3 regions of the Terrabacter sp. C0L_2 genome follow, and region 2 is predicted to be linked to each of the others. Evidence: riboswitches for the same ligand, from Rfam matches in the RefSeq annotation. Region 2 holds a riboswitch; each other region holds the start of a gene.
What was found. A riboswitch is a leader RNA that binds a small molecule or an ion and turns the genes downstream of it on or off. The one in region 2 is predicted to bind S-adenosylmethionine.
Positions count from the first base shown of each region.

Region 1 (7,604 bases), 1.1 Mb from region 2:
CCGGAACCGTTGTCAGGCAACGATGCTCGCGATCCGGCCGACGGCCTCGCGCAGGATCTCCGGCGAGGTGGCGTAGTTGACCCGCGCGTGCCCCTGGCCGCCCGAGCCGAAGATGGGCCCGGGGGAGAGCGCGACCCGGGCGCGGCGCAGCACCTCACCGGCGGGGTCGTCGCCGAGTCCCAGCCCGGAGAGGTCGAGCCACGCGAGGTAGGTGGCCTCGGGCACGACGAGACCGGCGCCGGGAAGGTGGTCGGCGACGAGCTCGGCGAGCAGGTGACGGTTGGCGTCCAGCTCGCCGACGAGGCGGTGGCACCAGTCGCGCCCGTCGCGGTAGGCGGCCGTCTGCGCGATGACGCCGAGGTGGCTCGCCCCGAACGTGACGTAGGGGTGCAGCCGGCGCACGTCGTCGACGGCGTCGTCGCCGGGCACGATGATCGCGGCCTTGAGCCCGGCGAGGTTCCACGCCTTGGAGGCCGACGTCACCGTGACGCCGCGCTCGGTGCCCGGCACCGTCAGATAGGGCGTGAACGTGCTCGTCGGAAGGACCAGGGGTCCGTGGATCTCGTCGGACACGACGCGCACGCCGTGCTCGTCGGCCACGCGAGCGAGCGCCCCGAGCTCGGCCGGCGTGTGCACGGTGCCCGTCGGGTTGTGCGGGTTGGACAGGAGGTATGCCGTCCGGGAACCATCGGCGGTCACGCGGGCGAAGACCTCGGCGAGACCGTCGACGTCGAGCCGGTGGTCCGGCCCGAGCGGCGCCTCGACGACGCGTCGGCCGCACGCCTCGATCACCTCGTAGAAGGCGTTGTAGACGGGCGGGCTCACGACCACCGGACCACCGGGGTCGGTGAAGAGCCCGAGCAGGTGCGTCACGCCGGTCAGCACGTCGGCCACGCGCGTCGTCGTGCGTGGGTCGAAGCCCCACGCCCACTCGGCCTCGGCGAACGCGGCGGCCGCGGCGGCATACTCCTCCGTCAGGGCGTAGCCCGTGTCTCCCCGCGCCACGGCGGCGCTGACCGCCTCGACGACGGCCGGACACGGGGCGCAGTCCATCTCGGCGATCCACATCGGGATGACGTCGGGGCCGTGCACGCCCCACTTGACGGACGTGCGGTCACGTCGGAGGTCGGCCAACGGCACGCCGAGGATCGGTGGCTGTGCTGTCGTCTCACCCATGGGGCGACCCTACGAGAGCCGACGGACGACGTCTCGCGCGGTCCCGCCGCGGGGGCGAGTGGGTACGAGGCTGCCACGGGCGACCGCTACGGCATACGGTGTCGTCGGCGGCGAGCAGGAGCCGGAAACACACGACGTCGGACGAAGAGGGTGGGAACTGGTGGGCATCTTGGGCTGGAGCAGGGACGAGACGGTCGCGGCATCGGACGCGACCGCCGCGAAGCTGCGGCGATCGAAGGACGCCGGCGCGCTCGAGCGCGCCGCGCTGCCGGCTGAGGGAGGCCTGTCCGGGGCCGCGACGCGGCTCGTCGAGCGCCTCCTCGACGTCGGCATCGACGGCAAGGGCCCCTTCGACTCCGCCCATGAGGTCGCCGCCAGCGCCCTCAAGCACGCCCGTTCCGACGCCGACCAGGCCCTGCGCGTCATCGTGCGCGACCACCGCCAGCTCGGCGCGGTGGGCGGTTTCGCGACGGGGCTCGGCGGCTTCTTCACGATGCCGGTGTCGCTCCCGGCCAACGTGCTCGAGTTCTACCTCCTCGCGACGCGCATGACGGCGGCCACGGCCAAGGTGCGCGGCTACGACATCGACCAGCCCGAGATCCGCTCGGCGATCCTGCTGACGCTCGCCGGCGCCGACAGCGACGACCTGCTCAAGAAGGCCGGGCTCGCGGCCGCCGGCGGCAAGCTCTCGTCGGTGGCGTTCGACCGGCTGCCCGCGCCGGCCCTCATGGTCCTCAATAAGGCCGTGGGCTTCCGCCTGCTCGGTCGCATAGGCCAGGGCACGTTCGCCAGACTCGGTCGCGCGGTCCCGCTCGTCGGTGGCCTCATCGGCGCGGGGCTCGACGTCTACATGCTGAACCGCATCGGCAAGCAGGCCGCCAAGGAGTTCCCGCCCGTCGAGACCTTCGGCCACTGATCCGGGGCGCCGGGCCCCGCCCGTGAGGAGCACGCAGATCACCGTTTCGCATCGCCGCCACCGGCAGGGAATGGCGCCGTTCGCCTGCTCGTTGGGCCGGGCATGAAGACCGCGTCCCGCATCAAGATGGCCGCGACCGTCGCGTCGGTCGTGCGCGCTGCCACGCGTCCCGGCGGCCCGAGCCTGCCGGAGCGGGTGCAGGCCGTGCCGCGACTCGTGCGCTGCACGCTCGACCGGACGTATGCCGGCACGACCCTCAAGCGGCTCGGGCTCGTCGCCGGGGCGGTGGCCTACGTCGCGTCGCCGGTCGACCTGGTGCCCGAGGCCTTCCTGCCTGTCGTCGGGGCGGCCGACGACGCCGTCGTCATCACCTGGGCGGTTCGGGCCTTCTTCGAGGAGACCGACCGGTTCCTCGCGTGGGAGGCGGGCCGGGGTGCGAGCGGCGCACGTCCGTCGGCCAACCGCGGTGGCCGGTCCACGTGGACGAGTGCGCCGCCCAACGCGGCGCGTTCGACGGGCACCGCGCCGGTCGCCCCGTTGGGCGCCCCCGCGGGCGGCTCGGACGGGTCGCTCGGGGTGGTGCGGCCCGACGGCCAGGACGCGCACCTGCATCGCGACCGTGATGCGACCGGAGCGGCGGCTCCGCGCCGCCTCCCTGGTCTGTCGCGTGTGCGGGCCGGGGGAGCGCGCCCCGGCGGGGAAGAGGGGCTCCGACTGCCGGAGGGCACGCGCCAGGCCGCGACCGACTACGTCCTGGAGTCGGTGCGCAAGCGCCTCGAACGCTGAGACCGGCCCTCGGGCACGGGCTGACGACCCGGCCGGGCGGCTCGGTCCACATCCCCTCGAGCCGACGGTCGTTCGTCCACAGGCGGATTCCTGGGTCTGCCCAGGGATGACCGGGGCGGCGAGGCTCAGCGCATGCCGAAGATCTCACTGTCCGGGCCGGCCGAGCTGCTGACCATCATCCCCTTTCACCTGGGCTTCCAGCCGGTGCGCAGCGTCGTCGTGGTCTGCTTCCACGGCAAGCGCCTCGGGCTGGTGGCGCGCCTCGACGTCGTCGATGCCGGGCTCGCGGCCGAGGCCGCCGCCCAGACGTTGCCGACGCTGCTCCAGGGCGAGCCGTCGTCCGTCGCCCTTGTGGGCTTCGAGGACATCCCCGACGAGTCCCTGCCGCTGCTCGAGGCCCTCGCCTCCGGCGTCGAGGCCGAGCGGGTCGTGGTCCGTGAGCGTCTCGTCCTGCGCGGCGGTCGCTGGCACTCCGTCGGCTGCGACTGCTGCCCCGACGAGGGATGGCTCCTGCCGGAGACGTCCGACGTGCCGGCGGTGGCGAGCTACGTCGCGCTCGGCCACGCGGTGCTGCCGGACCGTGACGAGCTCTCCCGCCTCGTCGAGCCGCTGCCGGCGACGGACCTGCGGCACGAGCTCACGCGCACGGCCATCGAGCACTGGCAGCGTCGCTACGCCGCCGCCGGCGGCTCGGTGGACGACCTGCCGCAGCAGCCTGCGCAGCGGCGCCGGTCCGCGAGGCGGACGTGGCCGGCAGCCGAGGGGGTCGGGCTCCTCGACGGCGGAGAGCTCACCGCCCGCCAGTTCCTCGTCAACGACTTCCTCGTCGCGTGGGGAGGGGCGCTGCGCGGTGACATCGAGGGCTACGGCCTCGAGCACTGGCTGCCGTCCCTCGTGGGACCGCTGCGCGACGTCGAGCTTCGGGACGCGCTCATCGGGTGGCTCTGCCCGGGCACGGTGCCCCTGGAGAACGTCCCCGCCGACCTCGTCGTGATGCTCGACGTCCTGCTCGGGCCGGAGCTGCGTCTCGTCCCCGCGGGAGGCGACGCGGTCCCCGACCGTGACCGTGGCCGTGCCCGTGGTCTGGACGCTGAGGGGGAGCCTGAGGGCGAGTGGGACGAGGGGCTCGCCGGTGGGCCCGACTGGGACGCCCTCGGCTCGGGCGATGACGTCATCTCGAGACTGGCGGCGTCGGACGTCGAGGCACTGCGGGCGCTCCATGCCCTGCTCGACCTCGAGTCGTCCCCTGCCACGCCCGACAAGGCACCGGCCGGCTCCAGCCTGACCGACCCGACCGACCTGACCGGCGATGTGACCGACGACATGACCGACGAGATGACCGACGAGATGACGGACGAGGTGACCGGCGACAGCTGGGAGGACTGGGACGAGGCGAGCCTGCCGCGCCTGCTGCTCGGACGTCTCGAGCAGGTGTGTCGGCTCACCCCTGCAGCGCACGCGGCGCCGCTGCTGTCCGTCGTCGCGTCGCTCGCGTGGTGGTGCGGTGACGGCGCCCGGGCCGGGGTGGCCGTCGACCAGGCGCTCGACCTCGAGCCGGACCACCGGCTCAGCCTCCTCGTGCGTCAGTCGCTCGACCACGGCATCCGGCCGTCCCGCTGCGCCTGAGCGCCGGACCGTGGCGGTGCCGGGCCAGTCGGGCCGGTACAGGCCGGCACAGGGACGCGCGCGTCCATGTCGTGGAACGGCGGATCTCGTGCCGGGGCGCCCTCGCGTATGGTTGGGGCAGGTCACGAGTACCAGCGACAAGCCCCGGCTCGCTGGTCGGCAACCCTCCTTCGCGGTGGGGTGCCCCGGGTGAGGACCTGGCCGCACCCGTCCCGGTTGCGAGCAAGCGCGAGGACCGAGGAGTACCCCGATGACCGTCACCCACCGGAAGCAGAGCACGCGCCGTCCCGCGCGGCACGCGACCGTTGGCAGCGCCTCGACCGACGGCACCACGGTGCCCGGTCAGGCGACGCGCGACCGTGAGGACGGCGCGGTCGACTCGGCTCCGACGTCCCGCCCGTCGGCTCCCGACGGTGCCTGGCGGGTCGGTGACCCGGTGGGCCGGAGGCAGTTCGCCCACATCGGCGACGTCGAGCTCGAGCGCGGCGGCGTGCTGCCTGACGTCATCATCGCCTACGAGACCTGGGGCCGGCTCAACGAGGCCGGTGACAACGTCGTCCTCGTCGAGCACGCCCTGACCGGCGACAGCCACGTCGTCGGCGAGGCCGGACCCGGACACGCCTCACCCGGCTGGTGGAACTCCCTCATCGGTGCCGGCGGGCCCGTCGACCCCGACGAGTGGTTCGTCATCGCCTCCAACGTCCTGGGCGGCTGCCAGGGCAGCACCGGACCCGCGAGCCCGGCGCCGGACGGGCAGCCCTGGGGGAGCCGCTTCCCCTACGTCACGGTCCGCGACCAGGTCGCCGCCGAGCGACTGCTGCTCGACCACCTCGGCATCCGCCGGGTCGCTGCGGTGGTGGGCGGCTCGATGGGTGGCATGCGAGCCATCGAGTGGGCCGTCACGTACCCGGACGACGTCGACCGCTGCATCGTCCTCGCGTCGACGCCCCGGGCCACGGCCGACCAGATCGCCTGGTGCCAGCCCCAGCTGCTGGCCATCCGGCACGACCCGGACTTCGCGGGCGGTGACTACTACTCGACCGACCGCCGCCCCGACACCGGACTCGGTCTCGCACGGCGCATCGCCCACATCACCTACCGCACCGAGACCGAGCTCGACGAGCGCTTCGGTCGGTCGCACCAGCTCGGCGAGGACCCGCTGCAGGCGGGGGAGCGCGGCCGGTTCGCCGTCGAGTCCTACCTCGACCACCACGCCGGCAAGCTCGCCCGCCGGTTCGACGCCAACTCCTACCTCGTGCTCACCGAGGCGATGAACTCCCACGACGTGGGTCGCGACCGCGGCGGCGTGCAGGCGGCGCTCGGACGCGTCAGGGCCGACTGCACGATCGTCTCGGTGGACACCGACCGTCTCTACCCGCCGCGCCTGTCCGATGACATGCACGACGCGCTTCCCGTCTCGCGTCGGGCGCACATCGTCTCCGACTTCGGCCACGACGGCTTCCTCATCGAGGAGGACCAGGTGGGGCGCATCATCCGCGACGCGCTCGACCGGCGTCGCGACTGAACCCTGCTGCGCGACGGGCCGGTTCGCCTCCCGGACGCCGGCCGGCAGACCGGCCGACAGGATGTGACGAAGGCGTGTCGGCAGTGCGCGCGGGGGACGCGCCCGGTGACCCGTTATCGGGTACGGTGCGAGCACTGGTTGTTTCCGTCCCAAGGAGGTCCGGGAAAGTGGCCATCGTCGTTGGTTATGTCGCCACCAAGGAAGGTCGTGCGGCGCTCAAGAGAGCTGCCGAGGAATGCGTCCTGCGCGGTGCGAAGCTCGTCGTCATCAGCTCCCACCGAGGGGGCAAGGACTTTGACGCGGACGAGGCCAGGCAGTTCGAGACCGAGCTGTCCCGCGTGCAGGCCGTTCTCGAGGAGAAGGGTCTGGAGCACGAGGTGCGTCAGCTCGTCCGGGGCAACGACCCCGCCGAGGACCTCATCTCGGTCGCCGAGGAGGAGAACGCCGACTTCATCGTCATCGGTCTCCGTCGTCGCAGCCCGGTGGGCAAGCTCATCCTCGGGTCCAACGCGCAGCGCATCCTGCTCGACGCGAGCTGTCCCGTGCTCGCGGTCAAGGGCGACTGACGCCACACTGCCAGCTCGACCGGCACCTCACGACAGGTCTCGCAGGGCCCGTCGACGTGCTCGCGCCATGCGCGTGTTCCGCGTGCGTTCGCTCCGGAGGCGTGTGCCGTTTTATAATGTCGGAGTACGGGATCGCACAAGGCGCACCGAGAGCTCGAAACAGGGATCGACTCCAACTGGCCAAGCCTTTCCGGCACCAACCCCCATTCTCGTTCGTTGTGATGATGCATGCCCGGAACCGGGTCGATCATGACGAGACCTGCGACGAAAGGCGACTGCATCCGTGCCCAAGGCAACAACCGCTGGAGCTCCCAAAACCCTGCCGAAGGTGTTCCAGCACGAGGCGATCATGCAGCTCCTGGTCAAGGGCAGCAGTAGTGGCACCATCACGGGAACGGAGATCGCTCGCGCCCAGGTCGACGCCGGACTCGACCTGAAGCAGATGAAGCCGGTCCTCGTGACCCTCGAGGCCCACGACATCGAGATCGTCGTCGACGCTCCGCACGTCACCACGACGAAGAAGACCCGAACAGGGATCAAGGGAGGCAATGTGGCCACCGCACGCACGAGCACCGCCGCCGCGACGAAGTCCGCGACGCGCACCACGACCGCGACGACCAAGACCGCCGCCAAGAAGGCGACGACCAAGACGGCCGCGACCACGGAGGACGAGGCCGCCACGACCGCCGCGCCGCGCACCGCCAAGAAGGCTGCGACCAACGCGGGCGTCGCCAAGGCAGCGGCCAAGCCGGTGGCCGCGAAGAAGACGGCTGCCCGCAAGACCGCGGCCAAGAAGGCCACGACCTCCGCCGACGGCGTCGCCACCGGCGGCGACGAGGGCGACGAGGCCGAGCCCGACGACGCCCCCGTCGGTGAGCTCGAGGACGTCGTCGTCGAGCCCGTCGAGGGTGTCGACGACGCCGACGAGGACGCCGAGGACGGCGCCGCCCCGGCCGCTGCCGCCAAGACCGAGGAGACCGAGGAGTCCGGCTTCGTCATCCGTGACGAC
Region 1 is NZ_CP143557.1:2,805,013-2,812,616, forward strand. Features, by position in the region: gene U5C87_RS12835 (DNA polymerase) at 1-20, opposite strand, end outside; gene U5C87_RS12840 (MalY/PatB family protein) at 13-1,176, opposite strand; gene U5C87_RS12845 (EcsC family protein) at 1,337-2,092, shown strand; gene U5C87_RS12850 (YkvA family protein) at 2,195-2,878, shown strand; gene U5C87_RS12855 (DUF4192 domain-containing protein) at 3,011-4,504, shown strand; SAM riboswitch class IV at 4,625-4,739, shown strand; gene metX (homoserine O-acetyltransferase MetX) at 4,755-6,029, shown strand; gene U5C87_RS12865 (universal stress protein) at 6,197-6,595, shown strand; gene U5C87_RS12870 (RNA polymerase sigma factor) at 6,945-7,604, shown strand, end outside.
Region 1: it holds a riboswitch for S-adenosylmethionine, as region 2 does, so the genes downstream of both, metX (homoserine O-acetyltransferase MetX) here and U5C87_RS18400 (aminotransferase class V-fold PLP-dependent enzyme) in region 2, are expected to answer to the same signal.

Region 2 (7,604 bases):
CACGTCGATCTCGTCGGCGTAGCGGGCCGAGACCTCGGGCGGCTCGACGTCGACCGGCGGGGCGGCATACGGCTCTGCGGGCTCGATGAGCTCCGCGAGGTCGTCGTCCATCGGCTCGTTGGGGTGCGGCACGTCCTCACCGCGCAGCAGCGCGAGCGTCTGCTCGAGGTCATCGGGGCGCACGAGCACGTCGCGGGCCTTGGAGCCCTCGCTCGGGCCGACGACGCCGCGCGACTCGAGCAGGTCCATGAGGCGTCCGGCCTTGGCGAAGCCGACGCGCAGCTTGCGCTGGAGCATCGACGTCGAGCCGAACTGCGTCGTGACGACGAGCTCGGTCGCCTGGAGCAGCACGTCGAGGTCGTCGCCGATGTCGTCGTCGATCTGCTTCTTGGGCGCCGCGACGGTGACGTTCTCGACGTAGTTGGGCTTGAGCTGGGTCGTGACGAACTTGACGACCTCGTGGATCTCGGACTCGTTGACCCACGCGCCCTGCACACGCATCGGCTTGCTCGCGCCCATCGGCAGGAAGAGCGCGTCACCCTGGCCGATGAGCTTCTCTGCGCCGGGCTGGTCGAGCACCACGCGGCTGTCGGCGAGCGAGCTCGTCGCGAACGCCATCCGCGAGGGCACGTTGGCCTTGATGAGGCCGGTGACGACGTCGACCGACGGTCGCTGCGTGGCGAGCACGAGGTGGATGCCGGCGGCTCGCGCGAGCTGGGTGATGCGCACGACCGACTCCTCGACGTCGCGCGGGGCGACCATCATGAGGTCGGCGAGCTCGTCGACGACGACGAGCAGGTACGGGTAGGTCGTGATTTGCCGCTCGGACCCCGGCAGCGGCTTGACCTTGCCGGCACGGACCGCCTTGTTGAAGTCGTCGACGTGCTTGAAGCCGAACGCCGCGAGGTCGTCGTAGCGCTGGTCCATCTCCTTGACGACCCAGGCGAGCGCCTCGGCGGCCTTCTTGGGGTTGGTGATGATCGGCGTGATGAGGTGCGGGATGCCCTCGTAGGCCGTGAGCTCGACGCGCTTCGGGTCCACGAGGATGAGGCGCACCTCCTCGGGCGTCGAGCGCATGAGGATCGAGGTGATCATCGAGTTGACGAAGCTCGACTTGCCCGAGCCCGTGGCGCCGGCCACGAGCAGGTGGGGCATCTTCGCGAGGTTGGCGATGACGTAGGCGCCCTCGACGTCCTTGCCGACACCCATGACCATCGGGTGCTCGTTGCTGCGGGCCGTGTGGCTGCGCAGCACGTCGCCGAGCGCGACGTTCTCGCGGTCGAGGTTCGGGATCTCGATGCCGATGGCGGACTTGCCCGGGATCGGGCTGAGGATGCGCACGTCGGCCGACGCGACGGCATACGCGATGTTCTTGGAGAGGGCGGTGACGCGCTCGACCTTGGTGCCCGAGCCGAGCTCGACCTCGTAGCGCGTGACCGTCGGGCCGCGCGTGAAGCCGGTGACGGCGGCGTCGATGTCGAACTGGTCGAAGACGCCGGTCAGCGACTCGACGACGCGGTCGTTGGTCTCGCTGCGCGTCTTGTGCGGCGCGCCGGGGGTCAGCATCGCGGGGTCGGGCAGGCGGTAGGTGATGTCGCCGCCGAGGCTCAGCTGCTCGACGCGGGCCGGCAGCTCCGACATGGGCGGCGGGATGAGCTCGGCCTTGGGGCCGACCTTGCCCGTGTCGGGCGCACCGAGCGTCTTCGGGTCGGTGGCGTCGATGACGCGCTCACCCTTCTCGCCACCGGGGCGCGGCACGACCAGGCCGGGCGGCGTCGGGCGCTTCTCACCAGGTCGCGGGCGGGTCGTCGTGTCGTCCTCGAGCGCCTTCTGCGCGGCCTGGCGGAAGGCCTCGTCGCCGTCGCGGTCGGACAGGTCGACGGGCTTGCGGCGGGCGCGCTTGACGGCCGCGGCAGGGGCGTCGTCGGGCGCGTGGTCGTCGTCGCCGTGGCCGCGGTCGATGACGAGGGCGCGCAGCTGGCGCATCCGGGTCGGGATCATGTTGACCGGTGTGGCCGTGATGACGAGCAGGCCGAAGAGCCCGAGCAGGATCAGGAGCACGAGGGCGCCGTAGGTCGAGACGGCCGCGGCGAGCGGGCTCGAGGCGAGGAAGCCGAGGATGCCGCCGGCCGCCCGCATGCCGTCGGCGCCGTCGGGCGGGTTGGGGATGCCGTCGGCGAGGTGCGACAGGCCGCATGCGGCGAAGGTCAGCGCGATGGTGCCGACGACGATGCGGTTGGTCGCCGCGTCGTCCTGCGGGGCGCGCAGCATGCGCAGGCCGAGGGCGAGCAGGACGAGCGGGACGGCATACGCGACGCGGCCGAACGTGCCGGCGAAGACCGCGTGCACGATCTGGCCGAAGGTGCCCGAGACGCCCCACCACTCGCGGGCGGCGACGACGATCGCGAGCGCGATGAGGGAGAAGCCGATGCCGTCACGCTTGTGCTCGGGCTCGAGGTCGGCGGCGCTGTGGCCGACGCGGCGCACCGCTCCCCCGGCCATGTGCGAGACGCCCATCCACGTGTTGCGCATCGCGCCCAACGGGAAGGGCAGACCCCCGCCGCGCGCCTTGGAGGACGTCTTGGTCGGGGTCTTGGCGGCCGGCTTGCGGGCCGCCGGCTTGCGCTGCGCGGGCCGGGTCGACCGGGCTGCGGGCGGGCGCGACGTGGCCCCGCCGGAGGACCCCTTGGCACGGGTTGCCGCGGTGGTGCTCGAGCGTGGGCTGCTGGACGGACGTGACGCCATGCTCGCACCGTACGTCAACGCACCGCTGAACTCACGCGTCACACGCGCAACAGCGACGACCGACTGGACGGCGGCGCAACCCCGTCGCGTATGCCGGGTGGCCCGGTCGGCGCGGCCGCCGAGCCTCCGCGAATGGGGTCGCACGACTGCGCGCGTCTCAGATCGCGACACCCGAGGACCGACCGGTGGACAGTCCGCGAGCCGTCCCCCTATCGTCGTCGCAGGTCATGAGTGCCAGTGACAAGCCCCGGCTCGCTGGCCAGCAACCCTCCTCCGCGGTGGGGTGCTCCGGGTGACGACCAGGCCGCCCTCGGTCCGTTCGTGGAACTGAGGTCGGCAAGCGCGGACCCGCACCGGGTGGGTCCCTGACCCAGGAGCACCCTCATGTCGGTCCTTCCCTCGCCCCTTCCCTCGACCCTTGACTCGACGCACCCCGCCGCCTCCCTCTGCGGCGGCTCCCCCGCCCCCGTCGTGCGCACCCGCGCCCTGCACGTGGTGCCCGAGTCGCGCACGCTGCCCACCGTCGTGGGCGCGGGACTGCGCGTGCCCACCCTCCACGGCGAGACGGCATACGCCAACCTCGACCACGCCGCGTCGACGCCCGCGCTCGAGACGGTCAAGGCGGCGGTGGACCGCGCGCTCGAGACCTACTCCTCCGTGCACCGCGGCGCCGGCTTCGCCTCACGCCTGACGAGCACGTGGTACGAGCAGGCCCGCGAGGAGGTCGCGGCCTTCGTCGGTGCGCGCGAGGGCGACTCGGTCGTCTTCACCCGCACGACCACCGACTCGTGGGCCCTGCTGAGCAAGGCGCTGCCGAGCCGCACGACGGTCTTCGTCTTCGACTCCGAGCACCACTCGACCCTGCTGCCGTGGGGCCGCTTCCGCACCGTGCGCCTGCCCGTCCCGCAGACCGTCGAGGACGCGCAGGCCCTCCTCGAGGAGGCCCTGGCCGACCACCCGTCGCGCCACCGTCTGGTCGTCGTCGCAGCCGCCTCGAACGTCACGGGTGAGGTCTGGCCCGTCGAGCGCTTCGCCGCCCTCGCGCACCAGCACGGCGCGCGGATCGCCGTCGACGCCGCCCAGCTGTCGGCGCACCGCACCATTGACCTCGCCGAGTGGGACGCCGACTACGTCGCGTTCTCCGGCCACAAGACGTATGCCCCCTACGGCGCCGGCGTGCTCGCCGGGCGGTCCGACTGGCTCGACGCCGGCAGCCCCTACCTCGTCGGCGGCGGCGCCACCCGGTCGGTGACCGAGGACGGCACGACGTGGGCCACCGGCCCGGCACGGCACGAGGGCGGCAGCCCCAACGTCATCGGCGCCATCGCGCTGGCCGCGGCCTGCTCGACGATCGCCCGTCACCGCGAGGCCATCGAGGAGCACGAGTCGCGCCTGCTCTCGCGGCTGCGCGCCGGGCTCGACGAGGTCGCCGGGGTCGAGGTGCTCTCGATCTTCGGCGAGGACAGCGACCGGGTCGGCGTCGTCGCCTTCACCCTCGAGGGCTGGGACTCCTCGCTCGTCTCGCAGGTCCTGTCCGTCGAGCACGGCATCGGCGTGCGCGACGGCAAGTTCTGCGCCCACCTGCTCGTCGACGAGCTGCTCGAGGACCCGTGGGGCGAGCGCGCCGCCACGGCCGTGCGGGCGAGCATCGGCCTCGGCAGCACCCTCGAGGGCGTCGAGCGCCTCGTCGCGGCCGTCGCGCGGCTCGTCGAGCACGGCACCGACGGCACGTGGACCTTCACCGAGTCCGGCTGGAGCCTCGAGGGCACCGACCCGCGCGACGTCGAGGTCGAGCGCCCCTGGTGACGACCGACGTCCCTGGCGACGTCGGGGGCCGCGTCCGTGCGGTCCCGCCTCAGCGCGCCGGCAGGTGGTAGCTCGCCCACACCGCCGCGTGGTCGGCGCGGTTGTAGGCGACCTGCCCGGCCGCGACGACCGTCAGGCCCCGGCTCAGCAGGTGGTCGAGCGCCGCGAACGCCGGCAGCCGGTTGCCCGCGAACGGCCAGGTGCGCACCCAGCCCTGGCCGGCGGTGCGCTGGGCATCGTCGAGCCCGGCGGCGAGGTCGCGGAAACCGGGGTGGCCGAAGCCTGCGTTGAAGTCGCCCGCCATGACGAGCAACTCGTCGCCGTCGAGCCGCTGCTTCCACGAGTCGAGGGCACGCAGCCCCGCCCGCCACTGCTCGGTGTCGCCCCGGAGCGGCGCCGTGGGGTGGGCGACCTTGAGGCGGACCGTGCCCTCCGGAGCGGTGACGTCGAGCTCTGGCTGGACGCTGTCGGTGCCCTGGACGGCCGGGTCGGCGCCGCGGTCGATCACCGTGAGCGGGTAGCGCGAGAGCACCATCGTCCCGGTGAACGTCCCGGCGCGCGCCACCCCCTCGCGCTGGGAGAAGTAGACGGTGGCGCCCTCGGCGTCGAGACGGCGCAGGATCGCCGGCGTCGCCTCGGTCAGGACGAGCACGTCGACGGAGTGGTAGCGCACGGCATCCATGAGCTGGACGGCGTTGGCCTCCCCGATCCACACGTTGGCCGACATGACCGTGAGGTCGCGCTCGGCCTTCGGCGAGGTCGTGTCGCGAAAGGCCGGGGCCGCGACGGTCACGGCCACCGCGAGCACGGCGACGACCGGGAGCAGCATCCACCAGCGACGCAGCACGAGCGTCGCGATCGCCAGCAGGCCGAGGCCCACGACGACGAACGGCCCTGCCGTCTGGAGCACGACGACGGGGTATGCCGTGGAGTCGTACCAGCGCAGCGCCCCGACGGCGCCGAGGCCGACCAGGACGAGGCCGATGGCGATGTCGACCCAGCGCCCGCGATGCTGGCGCCGGGGCTCGTCCCGATCCGTCCCGGCGGAGTGGTCGGGCTGGTCCGGTCCGTCGCCGGCGGGCTCGGCACCCCCGTCGACCCCCGTGTCGATCCCCCTGTCGACCTCGCGCACCGTCACCTCAGGCCTGCAGCACGACCGGGATGATCATCGGACGGCGGCGGATCTTGCCACCGACCCACGAGCCGACGGCACGGCGGATGACCTGCTGGAGCTGCTGGTCGTCGCTGACACCCTTGGCCACGGCTTCCTCGATGGCCCGCTCGACCTTCGGGATGACCTGCTGGAAGATCTCGGCGTCCTCGACGAACCCGCGAGCGGTGATCTCCGGGCCGCTCGCGATCTTGCCGGTGGCGGCGTCGAGCACGACGACGCAGGTGATGAACCCCTCGTCGCGCAGGATGCGGCGGTCCTTGAGCAGGGCCTCGTCGGCGCCACCCACGCTGCTGCCGTCGACGTAGACGTAGCCGCACTCGACGACGCCCGTCACCTCGGCCACCCCGTCGACGAGGTCGACGACGACTCCGTCCTCGGCGAGCACGACCTGCTCCTCGGGGACACCGGAGGCGATGGCGAGCTGGGCGTTGGCGTACATGTGGCGCCACTCGCCGTGCACGGGCAGGACGTTGCGTGGCTTGACGATGTTGTAGCAGTAGAGCAGCTCGCCGGCGCTGGCGTGGCCCGACACGTGGACCTTGGCGTTGCCCTTGTGCACGACGGTGGCGCCGAGGCGCATCAGGCCGTTGATGATGCGGTAGACGGCGTTCTCGTTGCCGGGGATGAGGCTGCTCGCGAGCAGCACGGTGTCGCCCGGACCGACGTCGATGCGGTGCTCGCGGTTGGCCATCCGCGACAGGGCAGCCATCGGCTCGCCCTGCGAACCGGTGCAGATGAGGACGAGCTCGTCGTCGCGCAGGCTGTCGATCTTCTTGATGTCGATGAGGATGTCGTCGGGCACCCGGAGGTAGCCGAGCTCGGCCGCGATCCCCATGTTGCGCACCATCGAACGGCCGACCATGGCGACCTTGCGCCCCGCCTTCTCGGCGGCGTCGAGCACCTGCTGGACGCGGTGCACGTGGCTGCTGAAGCAGGCCACGATGATCCGGCGCTCCGCGTGGCGGAAGACCTTGTCGATGGCCGGGGCGATCTCGAGCTCGGGCGTCGTGAAGCCCGGGACGTCGGCGTTGGTCGAGTCGGTGAGGAAGAGGTCGACACCCTCCTCGCCGAGCCGGGCGAAGGCGCGCAGGTCGGTCAGGCGGCCGTCGAGCGGCAGCTGGTCCATCTTGAAGTCGCCGGTGTGCAGCAGCGTGCCGGCCTCGGTGCGCACGAAGACGGCGAGCGCGTCGGGGATCGAGTGGTTGACGGCGACGAACTCGAGGTCGAAGACGCCGAGCTTCTCGCGCTGGCCCTCCTTGACCGCCATGGAGTACGGCCGGATGCGGTGCTCCTTGAGCTTGGCCTCGACGAGGGCGAGGGTCAGCGTGGAGCCGATGATCGGGATGTCGCCCTTGAGCTTGAGCAGGTAGGGCACGGCGCCGATGTGGTCCTCGTGGCCGTGGGTGAGCACGATCGCCACGATGTCGTCGAGGCGGTCGGCGATGTAGCTGAAGTCCGGGAGGATGAGGTCGACGCCGGGGTGGTGGTCCTCGGGGAAGAGCACGCCGCAGTCGATGACGAGCAGCTTGCCCTTCGTCTCGAGCACGGCCATGTTGCGGCCGACCTCGCCGAGCCCGCCGAGCGCGACGACCCGCAGGCCGTTGTCGGGGAGGGCGGGGGGCGTGCTCAGCTCGGGGTGGGGGTGGCTCACAGGTGTCCTGTCATTCGGTGGTGCTGCCGGGCCGTCACGGGCGCCGGTCGGAGGTCGTGGGGGCGGTCATCCTGCCGCCGGGCGCTCAGCGGATGCCGCGGGCGCCGTGATCGTCGAGAGCGCGGCACGCACGAGCGCGGTCTGGTCGTCGTCGGCGGGCACGAGGGGCAGGCGGACCGCCGGGGACTCGATGACGCCCTGGAGCGCGAGACCGGCCTTGGCCATGAT
Region 2 is NZ_CP143557.1:3,948,808-3,956,411, forward strand. Features, by position in the region: gene U5C87_RS18395 (FtsK/SpoIIIE family DNA translocase) at 1-2,745, opposite strand, end outside; SAM riboswitch class IV at 2,969-3,094, shown strand; gene U5C87_RS18400 (aminotransferase class V-fold PLP-dependent enzyme) at 3,130-4,551, shown strand; gene U5C87_RS18405 (endonuclease/exonuclease/phosphatase family protein) at 4,601-5,683, opposite strand; gene U5C87_RS18410 (ribonuclease J) at 5,691-7,376, opposite strand; gene dapA (4-hydroxy-tetrahydrodipicolinate synthase) at 7,443-7,604, opposite strand, start outside.

Region 3 (7,604 bases), 1.5 Mb from region 2:
GCCATCGGGGTCGTGGCCCTGCTCGTGCGCCACCGTGGGGTGCGGTGGCTCGTGCCGGCCCTCTTCGGGACCCTGGCGCTCTACTGGCTCAACATCGCCGTCGACACCGACACGGTCCGGTGGCTGACGTGGCCCTGGTACAACAACGCGGTCCGGCTCCACACGGCCGCCATCCTGCCCGCCGTCCTCGTCGGGACCGCCGGACTCGTGGCCCTCGTCGACCTGGGGACCCGGCTCGTGCCGTCGACGCTGGGACGCCGGCAGGTGCTCGGGCTCCGGGTCGGGACCGCCGCCGCCACCGTCGTCGTGCTCGGCGCCGTCTGCCTCGACGCGGGCGTCCAGGCCGACGCGCACCGGCACATCCTGCACCGCTACTTCCACCCCAAGGCGGCCGACTCGTGGGCGTCGGGCGCGGAGCTGCGAGCCCTGCACGAGCTGTCCGCGAAGGTGCCCGAGGACGCCGTCGTGGCCGCCAACCCGTGGAACGGCGGGACCTACCTCTACGTCGTCAGCGGGCGCACCCTGCTCATCCCGACGGAGAAGACGAACACGCCCGGTGACCGGCAGCTGCTCGCGAGCTCGCTCGACCGGGTCGGCACCGACGCGGAGGTGTGCGCCGCAGCGGAGCGTCAGCACGTGACCCACGCGATCACCGGCGGCCAGCCCTTCTCGTGGGCGGGCGACCGGGTCCAGCAGTACGTCGGCATCGACCACGTGGGCAGCTCACCGGCGTGGCGCCGGGTGGCGGCCGCGCCGCCGTTCACGCTCTACGAGCGGGTCGGCTGCGCCGGCGCGGCCTGAGATCCCGACCGGGATCCGGCCCCGGCCGCGACCGAGGACGGGACGCCCGCCGGGCGGGTCAGTCGGTCGTGGAGGCCTGCACGGCGAGGGACTCGGTGGGCCGGGTCAGCCGGCGAGGGCTGGAGAGGAAGCCGATGCCCCACGCCCAGTGCATCGTCGCGAGGACGACGGGCGTGACCGCGCGGGCGCGGGCGGACTCGCCACGCGAGATGGCAGCGCCACCGGCGACGACGCCCGCGGCATACCCGGCCGGCACGATCCACGCGGGCGCCCAGAAGAAGCCGGCGACGGTGGCGGCCGTCGTGACGACGACCATCGTCGGCGGCGCGAGGTAGCGCGGGTTGATGGTGCCCTCGTGGTGGCGCGCGACGACGCGGCGCCAGCGGCCGTAGTGGAAGTACTGCTTGGCGAGAGCCTTGACCGACGCGCGAGGACGGTAGGTCACCTTGAGGTCGGGGGTGAACCACACGGTGCCACCGGTCTCGCGGATGCGGTGGTTCATCTCCCAGTCCTGCGCCCGCGCGAAGTGCGCGTCGTAGCCGCCGACCCGTTCGAGGGCGGAGCGACGGAACACCCCGAGGTAGACGGTGTCCGCCTCCCCCGCCTGCCCGCCGGTGTGGAAGCGGGAGCTGCCGACGCCCAGAGGGCTGCGCATCGCCGCGGCCACGGCTCGCTCGAAGTCCGTCGTGCCCTGGGCGTCCATGATCCCGCCGACGTTGTCGGCACCCACCCGCTCCAGCTCCCGGACGGCGACGCTGATGTAGTCGTCGGGGATCTCGGCGTGGCCGTCGACCCGGACGATGACCTCGCCCGTGCTCGCGCCGATCGCGGCGTTGAGCCCGTCCGGGGTGCGGCCGGTCGGGTTGGGCACGACACGCACGCGCGAGTCGCCGGCCGCGAGGGCGGCGGCGACCTCGTCGGTGCGGTCGGTCGAGGGTCCGAGCGCGAGGACGACCTCGAGGGGACCGGCGTAGTCCTGCGCGAGGATCATCGCCACCGCATCACGAAGGTGCCTCTCCTCGTTGAGGATCGGCATGATGACGCTGACCGCCGGCTGGAGGTCGGGAGTCAGGTCCACGGTGGTGTCCTTGTCGTCGTCGTTCGTCGGTGAGGCTCGGTGGCCCGAGCCTCCCCGCGCGAGCGGCGACCAGCCTACTTGAGGAGCTGGCGGGCCATGACCAGGCGCTGGACCTGGTTGGTGCCCTCGTAGATCTGGGTGATCTTGGCGTCACGCATCATCCGCTCGAGCGGGAAGTCGCTCGTGTAGCCGGCACCACCGAGCAGCTGGACGGCGTCGGTGGTGACCTTCATGGCGACGTCCGAGGCGTAGCACTTGGCCGCGGCCCCGAAGAAGGTGAGGTCCTTGTCGCCGCGCTCGGACTTCGCGGCCGCGACGTAGACCATCTGGCGCGCCGCCTCGAGCTCCATCGCCATGTCGGCGAGCATGAACTGGATGCCCTGGAAGTCGGCGATGCGCTTGCCGAACTGCTTGCGCTCCTTGACGTAGGCGAGGGCCTGGTCGAGGGCGCCCTGCGCGATGCCGACGGCCTGGGCACCGATGGTGACGCGGGTGTGGTCGAGCGTGCGCAGCGCGATCTTGAGGCCGTCGCCGACCTGACCGACGACGCGGTCGCCCGGGAGGCGCACGTTGTCGAAGTGAAGCTCGCGCGTCGGGCTGCCCTTGATGCCGAGCTTGCGCTCCTTCTCACCGAAGGTGAAACCCTCGTCGGACTTCTCGACGACGAAGGCCGTGACGTTGCCGCCGCGAGGACCGTCGGGGTCGGTGACCGCCAGCACGGTGTAGTACTCCGAGACGCCGGCGTTGGTGATCCACGACTTCTGTCCGGAGAGCACCCAGCCGTCGCCGTCCTGGCGGGCGCGGCAGCGCATCGACGCGGTGTCCGAGCCGGCCTCCCGCTCGGACAGGCCGTAGGAGAAGGTCGTCACGCCCTTGGCGAGCGGCGGGAGGTAGCGGGACTTGACCTCGTCGCTGCCGTCGAGGATCACGGGCAGCGAGCCGAGCTTGTTCACGGCCGGGATGAGCGAGGCCGAGGCGTCGACCCGGGCGACCTCCTCGATGACGATGCACGTCGCGAGGGCGTCGGCTCCGACGCCGTCGTACTCCTCCGGCACGTGGGGCGCGAAGAAGTCGGAGGCGACGAGGGCGTCGTGGGCCTCCTGCGGGTAGCGGGCCTCCGCGTCGACGGCCGCGGCGTACGGGGCGATCTTGTCCTCGGCGACCGCGCGGACGGCCTCCCTGAGGGCCTCGTGGTCCTCGCTGGTCCGGAACAGGTCGAAGTCGGCATTCGTGCTCACAGCGCGATCCTACTCACGAGTTCGGATTAGTAGGACGTCCTAGTGATCGAGGCCACGGCGAGCAGATCCCTGTGCCCGCCACCTCGCTCACCGCGCCCTGTCGGGTGAGACGCGGCGTCCACCATGAGGACAGCCGCTCCCGGAGGACGGACACGCATACGTACACTCGCACGTAGGTCATGAGCGCCAGCGACAAGCCCCGGCTCGCTGGCCGGCAACCCTCCAACCGCGGTGGGGTGCCCCGGGTGAGGACCTGGCCCTTCGACGCCACCCGGCGCTCGGGCAAGCGCGGAGAGCCTCTCTCCCGCACCGACCCGTCGGTGCACCAGGTCCGCCCAGCGGGGACCTCTGGTCATCGACACGACCCAGGAGGAGCACGACGATGACCGAGCCCAGCTGGTCCTTCGAGACCAAGCAGATCCACGCCGGACAGAGCGCCGACAGCGCGACGGGATCACGCGCGCTGCCGATCTACCAGACGACGAGCTACGTGTTCGACGACACCGACCACGCGGCGAACCTGTTCGGGCTCAAGGAGTTCGGCAACATCTACACCCGCCTGATGAACCCGACGACCGACGTCGTCGAGCAGCGCATCGCCGCCCTCGAGGGCGGCGTCGGAGCGCTCCTCGTCGCCTCGGGACAGTCGGCGACGACGCTGGCCCTGCTCAACATCGCCGAGGCCGGGGACCACGTCGTGGCCTCCCCCAGCCTCTACGGCGGCACCGTCAACCTGCTGAAGTTCACCTTCCCGAAGCTCGGCATCGAGGTCAGCTTCGTCGAGGACCCGACGTCGATCGAGTCGTGGCGGGCCGCCGTGCGCCCGAACACCAAGGCGTTCTTCGGCGAGACCATCGCCAACCCCAAGGCCGAGGTCCTCGACATCGAGGCGGTCGCCGCCCTCGCCCACGAGCACGGCGTCCCGCTCGTCGTCGACAACACCATCGCGACGCCCTACGTCATCCGCCCCATCGAGTGGGGTGCAGACGTCGTGGTGCACTCCGCGACGAAGTACCTCGGCGGCCACGGCACCTCGATCGCGGGTGTCATCGTCGACTCGGGCAACTTCGACTACGCCAAGGACCCCGAGAAGTTCCCCAACTACAACACCCCCGAGGAGAGCTACCACGGCCTCGTCTTCGCGCGGGACCTCGGCGTCGGCAGCCCGCTCGGGGCGAACCTCTCCTACATCCTCAAGGCACGCGTCCAGCTGCTGCGCGACCTCGGGCCGTCGGCCTCGCCGTTCAACGCCTTCCTCATCGCCCAGGGGCTCGAGACGCTGTCGCTGCGCATCGAGCGCCACCTCGACAACGCCGCCAAGGTCGCCGCCTTCCTCGCGGACCACGCGCAGGTCGAGCGCGTCGTGTGGGCCTCGTTGCCCGACAGCCCGTCGCACGCGACCGCCCAGAAGTACGCGCCGCGTGGCGCCGGCGCGGTGCTCGCCTTCGAGATCGCGGGCGGCCTCGCGGCGGGCAAGAAGTTCGTCGAGGCGCTGACGCTGCACAGCCACGTGGCCAACATCGGTGACGTGCGCTCCCTCGTCATCCACCCGGCATCGACGACGCACTCGCAGGGACCCGAGGAGGACCGCCTGGCAGCCGGGGTCACGCCCGGCCTCGTGCGGCTCTCGGTCGGCCTCGAGCACATCGACGACATCCTCGCCGACCTCGAGCAGGGCTTCACCGCGGCCAAGGAGTGAGCCGGGCGCCGTCGGCGAAACCCGGATGAGCCGGATCGGCATGGCTGGCACCATGGCAGCCATGCCGATCCGCTATCCCGCCCCGCTCCGTCCCGGCGACCGGATCGGTGTGACGTCCCCGAGCTCGGGAGTGGGCGACGCCCTGTGGGGGCGGTTCACGTATGCCGTGCAGTGCCTCCGCGACCGCGGCTTCGAGGTCGTCGTGGGCGAGCTCAACCACGCGCCCAGCCACGTGAGCGGGCCGCGCGAGGCGCGGGCCGCCGAGCTCATGGCGATGCTCCTCGACCCGACGATCCGGGCCGTCGTGCCGCCGTGGGGTGGCGAGACCGGCATCGACCTGCTCGACCTGCTCGACCTCGACGCGGTCGCCGGCGCCGAGCCGACGTGGTGCATCGGCTTCTCCGACACCTCGACGTGGCTGACGCCGCTCACCCTGACGACCGGCATCGCGACGATCCACGGGCAGAACCTCATGGACACCCCGTACGCCGTGCCCGACGGCATCCTCCACTGGGTCGACGTCGCCTCGACCCCGACCGGGGGCGAGCTGGTGCAGCACTCCCCCGGTCGCTTCCGCTCCGGCGGGTGGGACGACTACGCCGGCAACCCGACGGTCTCCCGGATGAGCCTCGAGGAGCGCGGCACGTGGACCCGGATCGACCCGGGCCACGAGGGCGAGCCGGTGACGCTGACGGGGCGCGTGATCGGTGGCTGCGTCGAGACGGTCGGGTTCCTTGCCGGCGGGCGCTTCGGCGACACGAATGCCTTTGCGGCACAGCATGCCCCGGAGGGCCTTCTCGTCGTGCTGGACATCTGCGAGTGGGCGTCGTACGACATCTGCCGGACGCTGCACGCGATGCGCCTGCACGGCTTCTTCGACGCGGCGACGGGCGTGCTCGTCTCGCGCACGAACGCGCCCGGGCGTGACGGCTTCACGCAGCACGACGCGGTGCGCGACGCGCTCGGGATGCTCGGTGTGCCGATCCTCGCGGACGTGGAGTGCGGGCACGTCGCGCCGTACCTCGCGCTGGTGCAGGGCGCCTCGACGACCGTCGTGCACGACCCGGAGGCGGGCACGCACACGGTCACGCAGCGTCTCACCTGAGGCGGGTCGGCGGCGACGGGTACGCTCGCCGGGTCATGGAGAAGCAGCTGGTCGGGTCCGAGCACGCGGTCGTCGACGACGGGGTGACGGGCGACGCACACGGCGCGGCGGACGGGCCACGGCGCGACGACGGGGCCGCCCGCCGCGTGCTGCACGACGTCTTCGGCTTCAGCTCGTTCCGCGGCTCGCAGCAGGCCATCGTCGACCGCGTCGTGGCGGGTCACGACACCGTCGTCCTCATGCCGACCGGTGGCGGCAAGTCGCTCTGCTACCAGCTGCCCGCGCTCGTGCGGCCCGGCGTCGGCGTCGTCGTCTCGCCGCTCATCGCCCTGATGCACGACCAGGTCGAGGCGCTGCGGCTCCTCGGCGTGCGAGCGGCCTTCTGGAACTCCACCTCGTCCGCCGAGGAGTCCGAAGCCGTTCGTCGCGACGTGCGGGACGGCCGCCTCGACCTGCTCTACGTCGCTCCCGAGCGCCTGCTCATGCCGTCGTTCCAGAGCCTGCTCGACGACGCTGCCGCGGGCGCCGGCCTCGCGCTCTTCGCCATCGACGAGGCGCACTGCGTGTCGCAGTGGGGACACGACTTCCGGCCGGAGTACCTCCGCATCGCCGAGGTCACCGCCCGGTTCCCCCACGTGCCTCGCATCGCACTGACCGCCACCGCCGACGCGTTGACCCGTCGCGAGATCCACCAGCGGCTGCGCCTCGACGGCGCCGCCGAGTTCGTCTCGAGCTTCGACCGGCCGAACATCCGCTACGTCGTCGAGGAGAAGAGCGACGCCCGCGCCCAGCTGCTGCGCTTCCTCGAGCAGGGCAACGACGGGGCCGGCTTCCGCGGGTCCGCCGGCATCGTCTACTGCGTGTCGCGCAAGCGCACCGACGAGATCTCGACCTTCCTGCGGCACAAGGGTTACGACGCGATCGCGTACCACGCCGGGCTGCCCAACGAGGTGAGGGCCGCCGCGCAGCAACGGTTCCGACGCGACGAGGGCGTGATCGTCGTGGCCACCATCGCCTTCGGCATGGGCATCGACAAGCCCGACGTGCGCTTCGTCGCGCACGTCGACCTCCCGAAGAGCCTCGAGGGCTACTACCAGGAGACCGGGCGGGCCGGCCGCGACGGCGAGCCCGCGGTGGCGTGGATGGCCTACGGCCTGGCCGACGCCGTGCAGCAGCGCTCGTTCATCATGAGGTCCGACGGCAGCCCGGAGCACCGTCGCGTCGACTCGGCGAAGCTCGACGCGATGCTCGGCTACGCCGAGGCCTCCTCGTGCCGTCGGCGTCTGCTGCTGGCCTACTTCGACGAGGAGTCCGGCGACTGCGGCAACTGCGACACGTGTCTCGAGCCTCCCGAGCTGTGGGACGCCACCGTGCCCGCCCAGAAGGTGCTCTCGGCCGTGGTCCGCACGGGTCAGCGGTTCGGCTCAGGACACGTCATCGACGTCCTGCTCGGCAAGCGCACCGACAAGATCGTCAGCTGGGAGCACGACCGGCTGCCGACCTTCGGGGTGGGCAGCGACCTCGCCGAACGCGAATGGCGCTCGGTCATCCGCCAGCTCGTCGCCCGCTCGGTGCTCTCACCCGACCCGGACCGGATGGGCGCCCTCACCATCACGGAGGCGGCCCGGCCGATCCTCGACGGCGTGGAGACCGTGGAGCTGCGTCGGCTCTCGGCCGCACCGG
Region 3 is NZ_CP143557.1:2,492,153-2,499,756, reverse strand. Features, by position in the region: gene U5C87_RS11495 (DUF6541 family protein) at 1-801, shown strand, start outside; gene U5C87_RS11490 (glycosyltransferase family 2 protein) at 860-1,879, opposite strand; gene U5C87_RS11485 (acyl-CoA dehydrogenase family protein) at 1,954-3,117, opposite strand; SAM riboswitch class IV at 3,293-3,412, shown strand; gene U5C87_RS11480 (bifunctional o-acetylhomoserine/o-acetylserine sulfhydrylase) at 3,500-4,816, shown strand; gene U5C87_RS11475 (LD-carboxypeptidase) at 4,869-5,921, shown strand; gene recQ (DNA helicase RecQ) at 5,957-7,604, shown strand, end outside.
Region 3: it holds a riboswitch for S-adenosylmethionine, as region 2 does, so the genes downstream of both, U5C87_RS11480 (bifunctional o-acetylhomoserine/o-acetylserine sulfhydrylase) here and U5C87_RS18400 (aminotransferase class V-fold PLP-dependent enzyme) in region 2, are expected to answer to the same signal.